Regions from separate parts of the Nonomuraea sp. NPDC050394 genome, predicted to be linked through region 2. Evidence: riboswitches for the same ligand, from Rfam matches in the RefSeq annotation. Region 2 holds a riboswitch; each other region holds the start of a gene.
The links. A riboswitch is a leader RNA that binds a small molecule or an ion and turns the genes downstream of it on or off. The one in region 2 is predicted to bind cobalamin.
Positions count from the first base shown of each region.

Region 1: another riboswitch for cobalamin. It lies ahead of ACIBKY_RS54860 (ribonucleoside-diphosphate reductase subunit alpha); the one in region 2 lies ahead of ACIBKY_RS26630 (aldehyde dehydrogenase family protein).
Region 3: another riboswitch for cobalamin. It lies ahead of ACIBKY_RS54835 (hypothetical protein); the one in region 2 lies ahead of ACIBKY_RS26630 (aldehyde dehydrogenase family protein).

Region 1 is NZ_JBITIO010000035.1:24,172-27,432, reverse strand. Features, by position in the region: gene ACIBKY_RS54860 (ribonucleoside-diphosphate reductase subunit alpha) at 1-1,298, opposite strand, end outside; cobalamin riboswitch at 1,483-1,689, opposite strand; gene ACIBKY_RS54855 (bifunctional 2-methylcitrate synthase/citrate synthase) at 1,741-2,829, opposite strand; gene prpB (methylisocitrate lyase) at 2,826-3,261, opposite strand, start outside.
Region 2 is NZ_JBITIO010000006.1:627,888-631,148, reverse strand. Features, by position in the region: partial or broken gene ACIBKY_RS26635 (5-methyltetrahydropteroyltriglutamate--homocysteine S-methyltransferase) at 1-515, opposite strand, end outside; cobalamin riboswitch at 660-837, opposite strand; cobalamin riboswitch at 900-1,049, shown strand; partial or broken gene ACIBKY_RS26630 (aldehyde dehydrogenase family protein) at 1,088-1,288, shown strand; partial or broken gene ACIBKY_RS26625 (enoyl-CoA hydratase) at 1,302-1,400, shown strand; gene ACIBKY_RS26620 (hypothetical protein) at 1,464-2,447, opposite strand; gene mltG (endolytic transglycosylase MltG) at 2,756-3,261, opposite strand, start outside.
Region 3 is NZ_JBITIO010000035.1:18,557-21,817, reverse strand. Features, by position in the region: gene ACIBKY_RS54840 (short-chain fatty acyl-CoA regulator family protein) at 1-1,095, shown strand, start outside; cobalamin riboswitch at 1,148-1,285, shown strand; gene ACIBKY_RS54835 (hypothetical protein) at 1,350-2,054, shown strand; gene ACIBKY_RS54830 (hypothetical protein) at 2,047-2,190, shown strand; gene ACIBKY_RS54825 (SDR family NAD(P)-dependent oxidoreductase) at 2,299-3,054, shown strand; gene ACIBKY_RS54820 (YceI family protein) at 3,051-3,261, shown strand, end outside.

The sequences.
Region 1 (3,261 bases), on a different contig from region 2:
ATCTCGGTGCACAGGTTCGACAGGTGGACCACGTTGCCTGGCTCGGCGGCCTGGTTGCACAGCCGGTTGGCGGCGTCCTTGAAGGTCATCCAGCCGTTGCCGGTCTGGGCGAGGGTGCGCATCATCCTGGCGTACAGGTCGCGGGCCTTGACCTGGCGCACGTAGCGTCCCGCCTGCTCGGCTGCCCGGTAGGCGTCCTCGAACGCCTCGCCCCACAGGTCGGGCAGCTCGGGGACCTCGTTGGGGTCGAACAACGACCACATCGCGTCGGCCTCGACCCGGCGCATGAACTCGTCGGGGATCCAGTTGGCCAGGTTCAGGTTGTGGGTACGGCGGGCGTCCTCGCCGGTGTTGTCGCGCAGCTCCAGAAACTCCTCGACGTCCGGGTGCCAGGGCTCCAGGTAGACGCAGGCGGCGCCCTTGCGCCGGCCGCCCTGGTTGACCGCCGCGACCGAGGAGTCGAGGGTGCGCAGCCACGGCACGATGCCGTTGGAGTGGCCGTTGGTGCCGCGGATCAGCGCGCCCCGCGAGCGCACCCGGCTCCACGCGATGCCGATGCCTCCGGCGAACTTCGACAGCCGCGCGACCTGTGCGTAGCGGTCGTAGATGCTCTCCAGCTCGTCCTTGGGCGAGTCGACCAGGTAGCACGAGGACATCTGGGTGTGCACGGTGCCCGAGTTGAACAGCGTGGGCGAGCTGGGCAGGTAGGCCAGCGACGACATCAGCCGGTAGAAGCCGATCGCCTCGGTCGGGCTCTGGGCCAGGCCGCAGGCCACGCGCAGCAGCCAGTACTGCGGCGTCTCGACCACCAGCCGGTTGGTCGGGTGGCGCAGCAGGTAGCGGTCGTAGACGGTCCGCAGGCCGAAGTACTCGAAGCGCAGGTCGGCCGACGGGTCGATGGCGTCGTCGAGCTTGCGGGCGTTGGCCGCGACGAAGGCGGCGGTCTCGTCGCCGATGAGCCCTTCGGCGTGGCCGAGCCGGATGGCCTGGCTGAAGGAGGCCACCCCCTGGCCGCGTACTTCCTTGTCGATGTAGCCCGACAGCAGGCGGGCGGCCAGGCGGGAGTACTGCGGCTCCTCGCCGATCATCTCGGCAGCGGTCTGGATCGACAGGCGGTCCAGCTCGGCGGTCGTCGCGCCGTCGTACAGGCCGCTGATGGTCTTGGTGGCAACACGCAGCGGATCGACGTCGGTCAGGTCGTCGGCCCAGCGCTCCACCGCTTTGACGATCTTGTTGACGTCGACGGGCTCGGCGTTGCCGTTGCGCTTGCGCACGTGCATCTGCGTGCGCCTGGGCACGGGTTGATCCCCCCGCGTACTGGTCAGGTCCGTTACTGGGTCCCCGGTGACCGTCACAGCTCTCTCCTCGCGAACTCGGTCGTGAACCGAAGGTCGCGCGGAAAGGCTCCCGGCAAGGACGTCGCACAGCCCTCGCGCCGGTGCCGTCAGCCGTCCCGCGCGGCCTTCGGAGCGGCCGCGCGCACCCGCGCGCGGCACGGCCGGCAGGTCTTCGGACTCGTGGGCGTGACGCTTGTCCCTACTGGCCGTCGCTTCCCGGGCACGGTGGCCCAGTGCGTGTGACGGCGGTCGTTCCCACTTACCGCTGCGGGGCAGTCCCGGATTCTCACCGGGTTCCCTCTTGCCTCGGCCGCTCTGGCTGAGCGGCCGAACCGATCGCAAGGGACACCATATATAGGGTCGATCAGAAAGTCACACCCCACATCTCGTGTTGAGAGATGAGTCACGAGAGATGGCGCTCCACCGGACCGATGTAGGAGCTGAGGGGGCGGATGAGGGAGTTCGCGGAGAGCTGCTCAGCTATGTGGGCACTCCAGCCGGTGATGCGGGACATGACGAAGATGGGAGTGAAGGTGGGGATGTCGAACCCCATCAGGTGGTACGCCGGGCCGGTCGGATAGTCCAGATTGGGATGGATTCCCTTGGTGCGTGCCATCGCGCCGGCGAGAGCGTCGTACCGTGTCATGAGCTCGTCCGCCTCCCGCAGCCTGGCCAGCTCGCGCAGGGCGGCCTCCATGGTCGGCACGCGCGAGTCACCGTGCTTGTAGACGCGGTGGCCGAAGCCCATGATCTTCCGCCCGTCGGCCAGGGCCTGCTTCAGCCATGACTCGGGGTCGTCCATGCCGGCGAACATGTGCATGACGGCCTCGTTGGCGCCGCCGTGCAGCGGGCCCTTGAGCGCGCCGATCGCGGCGGTGACCGCGCTGTAGAGATCGGACAAGGTGGAGGTGACCACGCGGGCGGTGAAGGTGGAGGCGTTGAAGCTGTGCTCGGCGTAGAGGATCAGGGAGATCTCGAAGCAGCGCACCACCTCGGGTTCGGGGATCTCGCCGAAGCACATGTGGAAGAAGTTCTCCGCGAAGCCCAGCCCGGGGTCGGGCTGGATCGGCGCCTGCCCCCGGCGGCGGCGCTGGTCCAGGGCGACGACGGTCGGCAGGCGGGCGAGCAGGTCGAGCGCCGCGCGCGGGTTGGCGCTCGCGTCGTCCTCGCGCGGATCCTCGGCGCCGAGCTGGCTGACGGCCGTGCGCAGCACGTCCATCGGGTGGCAGCTCTCCGGCAGCCGCGCCAGCACGTCCAGCGTCGTCCGGGAGAGGGTACGGCGGGCCCGCTCGGCCGCCCGGAACTCCCTGAGCTGCCCCTGGTCGGGCAGTTCGCCCTGCCAGAGCAGGTAGGCGACCTGCTCGAAGCTGCAGACGGCGGCCAGTTCCTGAACCGGGTAGCCGCGGTAGGTGAGGGAGTTGGTCTCCGGGTTGACCATGGAGATCGCGGTCGTGTCCGCGACCACGCCCGCCAGGCCCTTGCTGATCGTCATCGGTCCTCCCGGTAGCCGTGGGTGAGCACGCCGGCGTCGAAACTCGCGTAGCCGGAGTAGTCCAGCAGGTCGTACAGCTCGCCCCTGGTCTGCATGCGATCGACCAGCTTCGCCTGCGTGCCGTCCGCGTCGATGGCGCGCAGCGCCTCGGTGACCGTGCCCATGGCCAGGCGGAACAGGGTCACCGGGTAGATGACCACGTTGACGCCGAGGTCGCGCAGGGTCGTGGTGGTGAGCAGCGTCGACTGCCCGAACTCGGTCATGTTGGCCAGCAGCGGCACGTCGACCGCCTTGCGCAGGGCCTCGAACTCGGCCGCGTTCGCCAGCGCCTCGGGGAAGATCAGGTCGGCTCCGGCGTCGGCGAACGCCTTGGCCCGCTCGATCGTGGCGCCCAGGCCCTCGGTGGTGCGCACGTCCGTGCGGGCGCAGATG
Region 2 (3,261 bases):
GCGGGCTTGGACAGCAGCAGGTAGGTGACGGGGCCGACCAGGACCGGGCGCGGGTTGTGGCCCTGCAGCAGGGCCTCGGTCAGCTCGGCGGCCTGCTTGCCGGGGTTGGCGGTGAACTCGGTGTCGGGGCCGAGCTCGGGAACCAGGTAGTGGTAGTTGGTGTCGAACCACTTGGTCATCTCCAGCGGCGCGACGTCCTGGGTGCCGCGTGCCATGGCGAAGTAGCCGGCCAGCGGGTCGGCCTCCACGGCCACCCGGTGGCGCTCGGGGATCGCGCCGACCATGACGGTGGTGTCCAGCACGTGGTCGTACAGCGAGAAGTCGCCGGAAGGGACTTCGCCGAGGCCGGCGTCGGTGAGCTCGCGCCAGGCGGCACGGCGCAGGCCGGCCGCGGCGGCTTCCAGTTCGGTGGCGCTGATCTTCCCGGCCCAGTAGCCTTCGACGGCCTTCTTCAGTTCGCGGCCGGGTCCCTGGCGGGGGTAGCCGTACACGGTGGCGAGCGAACGCTCGGTCACGGAACTCTCCTTCGCGAGTCACGAGGAACATCCCCGGCGTTCGAGCGAAGGCACGGCCCAGGCGCGGGCACACTCCTGGCCCGCGTGGTCGCCCAGCCCTCCCTCGAGGCCGTCCGATGCACCGCGCGCGGGGTGCGCGCGGGCAGTGGCAGGTCTTCGGACTCGTGGGCGCGTCGCACCTGCCTACTGGCCGTCGCTTCCCCGGCCCTGGGGGCCGAGTGCTGGTGACGGCGGTCGTTCCCACTCACCGCTGCGGGGCAGTCCCGGATTCGCACCGGGTTCCCTCTTACGACGCCTCGCCTGGCTGGCGGGGCGAACCAACTGCGAGCCCCACCCTAAGCCAATGAAGGCCGGCACTGGACTTACTAGGACGTCCAACTATGTTTCTGCAGGAACGCTCGCGGTGCGGGGAAGCCGGTGTCAATCCGGCACGGTCCCGCCACTGTGACCCGGGGATGTGCGTCATCGCTGGAATGGCCACTGACGTGCGCTGATCCGGGAGTCAGGATACCGGCCGCGGGTTCGGCACGTGTTGTCACGAGGATGGAGCGAACACTCATGGCACCGGAACGGTCCAGGCCAGGGTCCCGCCGGCCACTCCGGACGAGACCAGGGCGGCCATCTCCGACGCCGCCGAAGCCCAGGTGGCCTGGGCGGAGTGGCATCCGCAGCGCCGCGCTCGCGTGCTGCTGAGGTTCCCGCACCTGGTCGAGGCCGAACGCGACACCCTGGCCCGGCTGCTGTCGTCCGAACACGGCAAGACCGGCCGCACCATGGACGCCGAGGAGCACGCTTGCCGAAGGGGTGCGCTTCGAACGCCGCGTCTTCCACGCCACCTTCGCCACGGCGGACCAGAAGGAGGGGATGGCCGCCTTCGCCGAATAGCGCAAACCATCTTTCGTCAACCGGTAGCGACTCCGTGCTCGGCAGGGCCGAGCGGCAGCCGGCTCAACGGCGGTAAGCCCAGATCGTGCCGCCGCGGCCGGAAGGGGTCCCGCCGACCGCCCAGATGGAACCGGTCTCCGGCTGGAGGGCAAGGTCACGGACAGACGCCCTCCGGTCCGGCGGAGCCGGAAAGGCACCCGGTTCGACGCTGTCGGCGCCGAGGTGCAGGAACCTGCTGCCTCCACCCTTGGCGTCGTAGACGACCCAGGCCCCGCCTCTGCCGTCGGGCTCGGCCTGGGCGCGCGGCTGGAAGCCCGGTTCACCACGGACCTCGTACTTCCAGCTGCCCGGATAGCCGGTCAGCAGCAACGTCTCACCGCAGAAGGAGCGGCCGCACGGCCAGGCGACCCAGCCGACCGCCATCACCCGGCCGGTCTCCCCGTCGAACGCGACATCCGTCAACTCCGAGATCTGGCCGGAGCGGGCGGACGGAATCGCCGGAAGGGGCGCCGAACGCCAGGCCGTGCCACTCCAGCGGGCCAGAGCCGCCGTGCCCCGCACCGAGCCCGCCGCCCACCGGCCGTCGAGTCCCTTGACCACGATCGGCGTCCTGACCTTGCGCCACGAAGACCCGACCAGCCGGCGCAGCGTGGACCGTGCCTTCCACCCGGCGGCACCGGCCGAGGGGAACGTGTTGGCGTTCTCGATGACCCACGTGTTCTGCCCGATGGCGTACGCAGCGTCCACCCGGCCGTGGGGCCATCGTTCGACCTGCCAGCGCTTGCCGTTCCATCGGGCGTATCGCGACGCGCCGAAGGCCCAGACCCTGGTGTCGGAGGCCGACGCCAGCCGCTTCACCCGGAAGCCCGGCCCGGTGACACGCTTGAAGGCGGACCGGCCGCCCTTCAACAGCGCGCTCCTCCCGGCGACCCAGACCGCCCCGCCCGGCGTGACCGTCACCGCGTCGTAGGAGTCGCGGCGGTCGTGATGGACGACACTCCACTGACTGGCCGGCGCCTCGGCGTGGGCGGCGACCGGTCCCGTCATGACGAGAAAGGCGACGGCTGCGGCGGTACCGCGGAACAATAGGCCCATACGGGTGAGACGCGCCTTCCGGAGCAAAGGTTGGCCTGCGTGAGGATCAGCTTCTGCACCCGGGCACGGAGCCATCCGGCGGACCCAGGTCATGCCGCGTCCACCGATCAGGATGACTGGACTTCGTCGAAGAGGGCGAGGGCTTCGGTGGGGTCCGGGCTCACGAGGCGTTCGCGGCCGGCGGTCGTGAATTTCGCCCATCCGCCGGCCCGTGCCACATCTGTTCCTCGAAGGCGCGGACGGCCTCGCACGGGGCGCACTCACTCGGCGGCGCGTTCGACGAGCTTGGCGTACTCCTTCTCGGACGTGGCGTACTTCAGGGTGCCGCGCTTCGGGTCGGTGACCACGTAGTAGAGCCAGGTGCCCGCGGCCGGGTGGAGGGCGGCCTTGAGCGCGGCCTCACCGGGGTTGGAGATGGGCCCCGGAGGCAGGCCCGCATAGCGATAGGTGTTGTACGGCGAGCGCAGGTTGATGTCCTTGACCGTGACCTTGGGGCCGTACTTGCCCAGGCCGTAGAGGATGGTGCTGTCGAGTTGCAGCCGCATGCCGCGGGCCAGGCGGTTGTGGATGACGCGGGCCACCTTCGGCATGTCGGCCTCGGTGGGCGACTCGGCCTGGACGAGGCTGGCGATGATGACGACGTCCAAGGGGGCCCGCCGGGAGGCCACGCCGAGCTTGTCCGCCGTCTCGCGGAACCTGGTCACCATCGCGGCCAGGATCTCGGTGGGGGTGGCGGACACGGCGAACCTGTACGTACCGGGGTGGG
Region 3 (3,261 bases), on a different contig from region 2:
ATCTCCCCCGCCGCCCTCGCCGACCTGGTCGGCGCCAGCCCCGAGATCGCGCGGGCCGTGGCCGGGCTGCACCGCCGCTACCTGGCCGCCACGGAACACGCCGCCGTCCTGGCCGGCGCGCAACCGGTCGCGCCCGCGCCGTACGAGCTGGTGCGTGACTTCTTCTACGACCGGCACAACTACGTCGACGAGCTGGACCGGGCCGCGGAATCGCTGGCCGACGGCGGCGACCCCGGAGGGCTCGCGGCGCAACGGCTGGCGGCCCACGGCGTGCGGATCACCGAGGACGGGAGCGCGCGGCGCCGCTACGACCCCCGCACCCGCGTCCTGCACCTCGCGCCGGGCCTGCGGTCCTCCCAGCGCGCCTTCCAGCTCGCGACCCAGCTGGCCCTGCTCGAACACGCCGATCTGATCGCCGGCCTGGTCGCGGACGCGGGGTTCACCGATGCCGACGCCGCGGCACTGGCCAGGATCGGGCTGGCCAACTATTTCGCCGGGGCGCTGCTGCTGCCGTACCGGATCTTCCGTGACGCGGCCGAGCGCCGCCGCTACGACCTCGACCGGCTCGCCGCGGACTTCGGCGTGGGCTTCGAGACCGTCTGCCACCGGCTTTCCACCCTGCAACGGCCCCGCATGCGCGGTGTGCCGTTCTCCTTCGTACGCGTGGACCGGGCGGGCAACATCTCCAAGCGCCAGTCCGCCACCGGCTTCCACTTCACCCGCGCGGGCGGCAGCTGCCCGCTGTGGAACGTCTATGACGCCTTCACCACTCCCGGCCGGCTGCTGACCCAGGTGGCCGAGATGCCCGACGGGCGGCGCTACTTCTGGGTGGCGCGGACCGTGGAACGCCGCCCGCCCCGTCACGGCGCGCCGGGGTCGCTGTTCGCCATCGGGCTCGGCTGTGAGCTGCGGCACGCGCACCGGCTCGTGTACGCCGACGGCCTGGACCTGGCCACGCCCCAGGTCACGCCCATCGGCCTGGGCTGCAAGGTGTGCGAACGCGACGACTGCGCCCAGCGCGCCTTCCCACCCACCGGCACCCAGGTGCGGGCCGACGAGCATGTGACCGGGCTGGTGCCGTACACCACGCCCTGATCGATAGGCTTCGCGGTGCGGCTGGTCCGGCCTCCCCAGGGAAGGCCGGCGCAAGAGGGAACCCGGTGCGAATCCGGGACTGCCCCGCAGCGGTGAGCGGGAACGACCGCCGTCCACGCAAGCACTGGGCTCCGGCCTGGGAAGCGACGGCCAGTAGGAACGTGTGAGACGCCCGCGAGTCCGAACACCTGCCACCGCCCGTGCGCCGCCCGGCGCGCGGCCCCCAGGGGTTCCGCGAGGGAAAAGGACCCGACGTGAGACAACGCACCACCCTGCTCGGCCATGTCTCTCCCGAGACGTGGCAGGAACTGCGCGACATCGGGCTGAGCGACCTTCCGCTCCACGATCCCGCGTTCGAGGCGCACCGGATGTTCCCCGGGCCGCGCCGGCTCGACTACGCCCCCGCCGTCGCCGCCTATCTTCACGCGAAGCGGCGCGGCTTCGAGACCCGGCCGGTCCTGCCGGGCCCGGTGAGCGTCCTGGCCTCGACCCGGCAGGAGGGCCTGCTGGAGTCGTACGCGGAACTGCTGGAGCGGCTGGCCACCGCGGGCGTCGCCGAGGTCCAGCTCAACGAGCCGCTGCCGGCCGCGCCGATGCTCGCCTCCGCCTACACCAGGCTCGGCGAGCTGAGCCACCGACCCCGGATCATGGTCTGCATGTGCTCGGGAGCGGCAGGGCCCGCGCTGACCGCCCTCGGCGCGACCCGGGTCGAGGGCGTCGCCATGGACTTCGTGACCAGGCCCGGCACCCTGGCCGCGCTCGCCGCGGTCGGCGGCATGCCGGGTAAGACCGTGGTGGCCGCCCTGGTGGACGACACCGGCCGGGAGGTACCCGCGGCCGGCGTCCGCGCGGCCGTCGAGCGGCTGGCCGATCAGGTCGTCCTCGCCTCCACCTGTACGGCGGCGCGCTCACCCCAGGCGAGCGCGGCCGCCCTGGTGGGCATGGTCAACCGTGGTTGAACCCCTTCCCGGCGCCGCCGGCCTCGGCCCCGACACCCCGCTGCCCGCGCTGTTCCGCCTGGGACGGATGGCCCGCCTGCTCGACGGGCCGGACGAACTCCACATCACCACGGTGGCCCGCCAGGTGCTCGCCTGAGCCCTTCGGCCTCCACGAACAGCGTGTCCAGGAGGCAACGCGTGTGGAAGACGGCCATGACGCCGCCGCATATCGTCAGGCCACATCCGCCAGGAAAGGACGCCGAACATGCGGCAGGACGACCGCCCGACGGCGCTGGTGACCGGTGCCTCCACCGGAATCGGCGAAGCCTTCGCCAGGGAGCTGGCCCGCCGCGGCCACCATCTGGTGGTGGTGGCACGCGGCGCCGGCCCGCTCGACGCGCTGGCCGCGGAGATGAAGGACGCCTTCGGCACGGTGACCGAGGTCCTGCCCGCCGATCTCACCGACCATACGCAGGCCGCCGCCGTCGAGGAACGGCTGGCGGACGCCGCACGCCCGGTCGACGTCCTGGTCAACAGCGCGGGCGCGCTGACCAGCGGCCTGTTCGCGAAACTGCCGATCGCCGGTGAGGTGAGCCAGGTGGAGCTGAACGCGGTGGCCCCGATCCGGCTGACGCACAGCGTGCTGCCGGTGATGCTCGACCGCGGCAGGGGCGCCGTCCTCAACGTCTCGTCGATCGCGGGCGAGGCGCCGACGCCCTTCGGCGCGACCTACGGCGCCAGCTACTCCTTCCTGACCGCCTTCGGCCAGGCGCTCCACATGGAGGTACGCCGGTACGGCGTGCGGGTGACCACCCTCCTGCCCGGCTTCACCGCGGCCACCGCGGACCCGTCCCGCCGGATCCAGGCGGCTGACCAGGTGGCGCGTGAGGGGCTGGCGGCACTGGCGGCCGGGCGCGCGGTGTGCGTCCCCGGCCTGCGCAACAAGACCTCGGCGGCGTTCGCCCGGCTGGCTCCGCGGCGTCTCGTGCGGGCCGTGATGGAGGCGAGCCGTACCTCATGAGCGTCAAGCCCGGCACGTGGCGGATCGACGCCGCCACGGCGCGGCTCACCTTCGCGCTGAGCCATCTGAGCGTGCGCAGGGTGCGCGGGCGCTTCACGGCGTTCGAGGGGGAGATCGAGGTGGCGCCCGACCTCACGGAGTCGGTGGCGAGCGCCGTGATCGAGATGGCCTCGATCGACACCGGCGACGCCGAGCGGGACGCGTTCC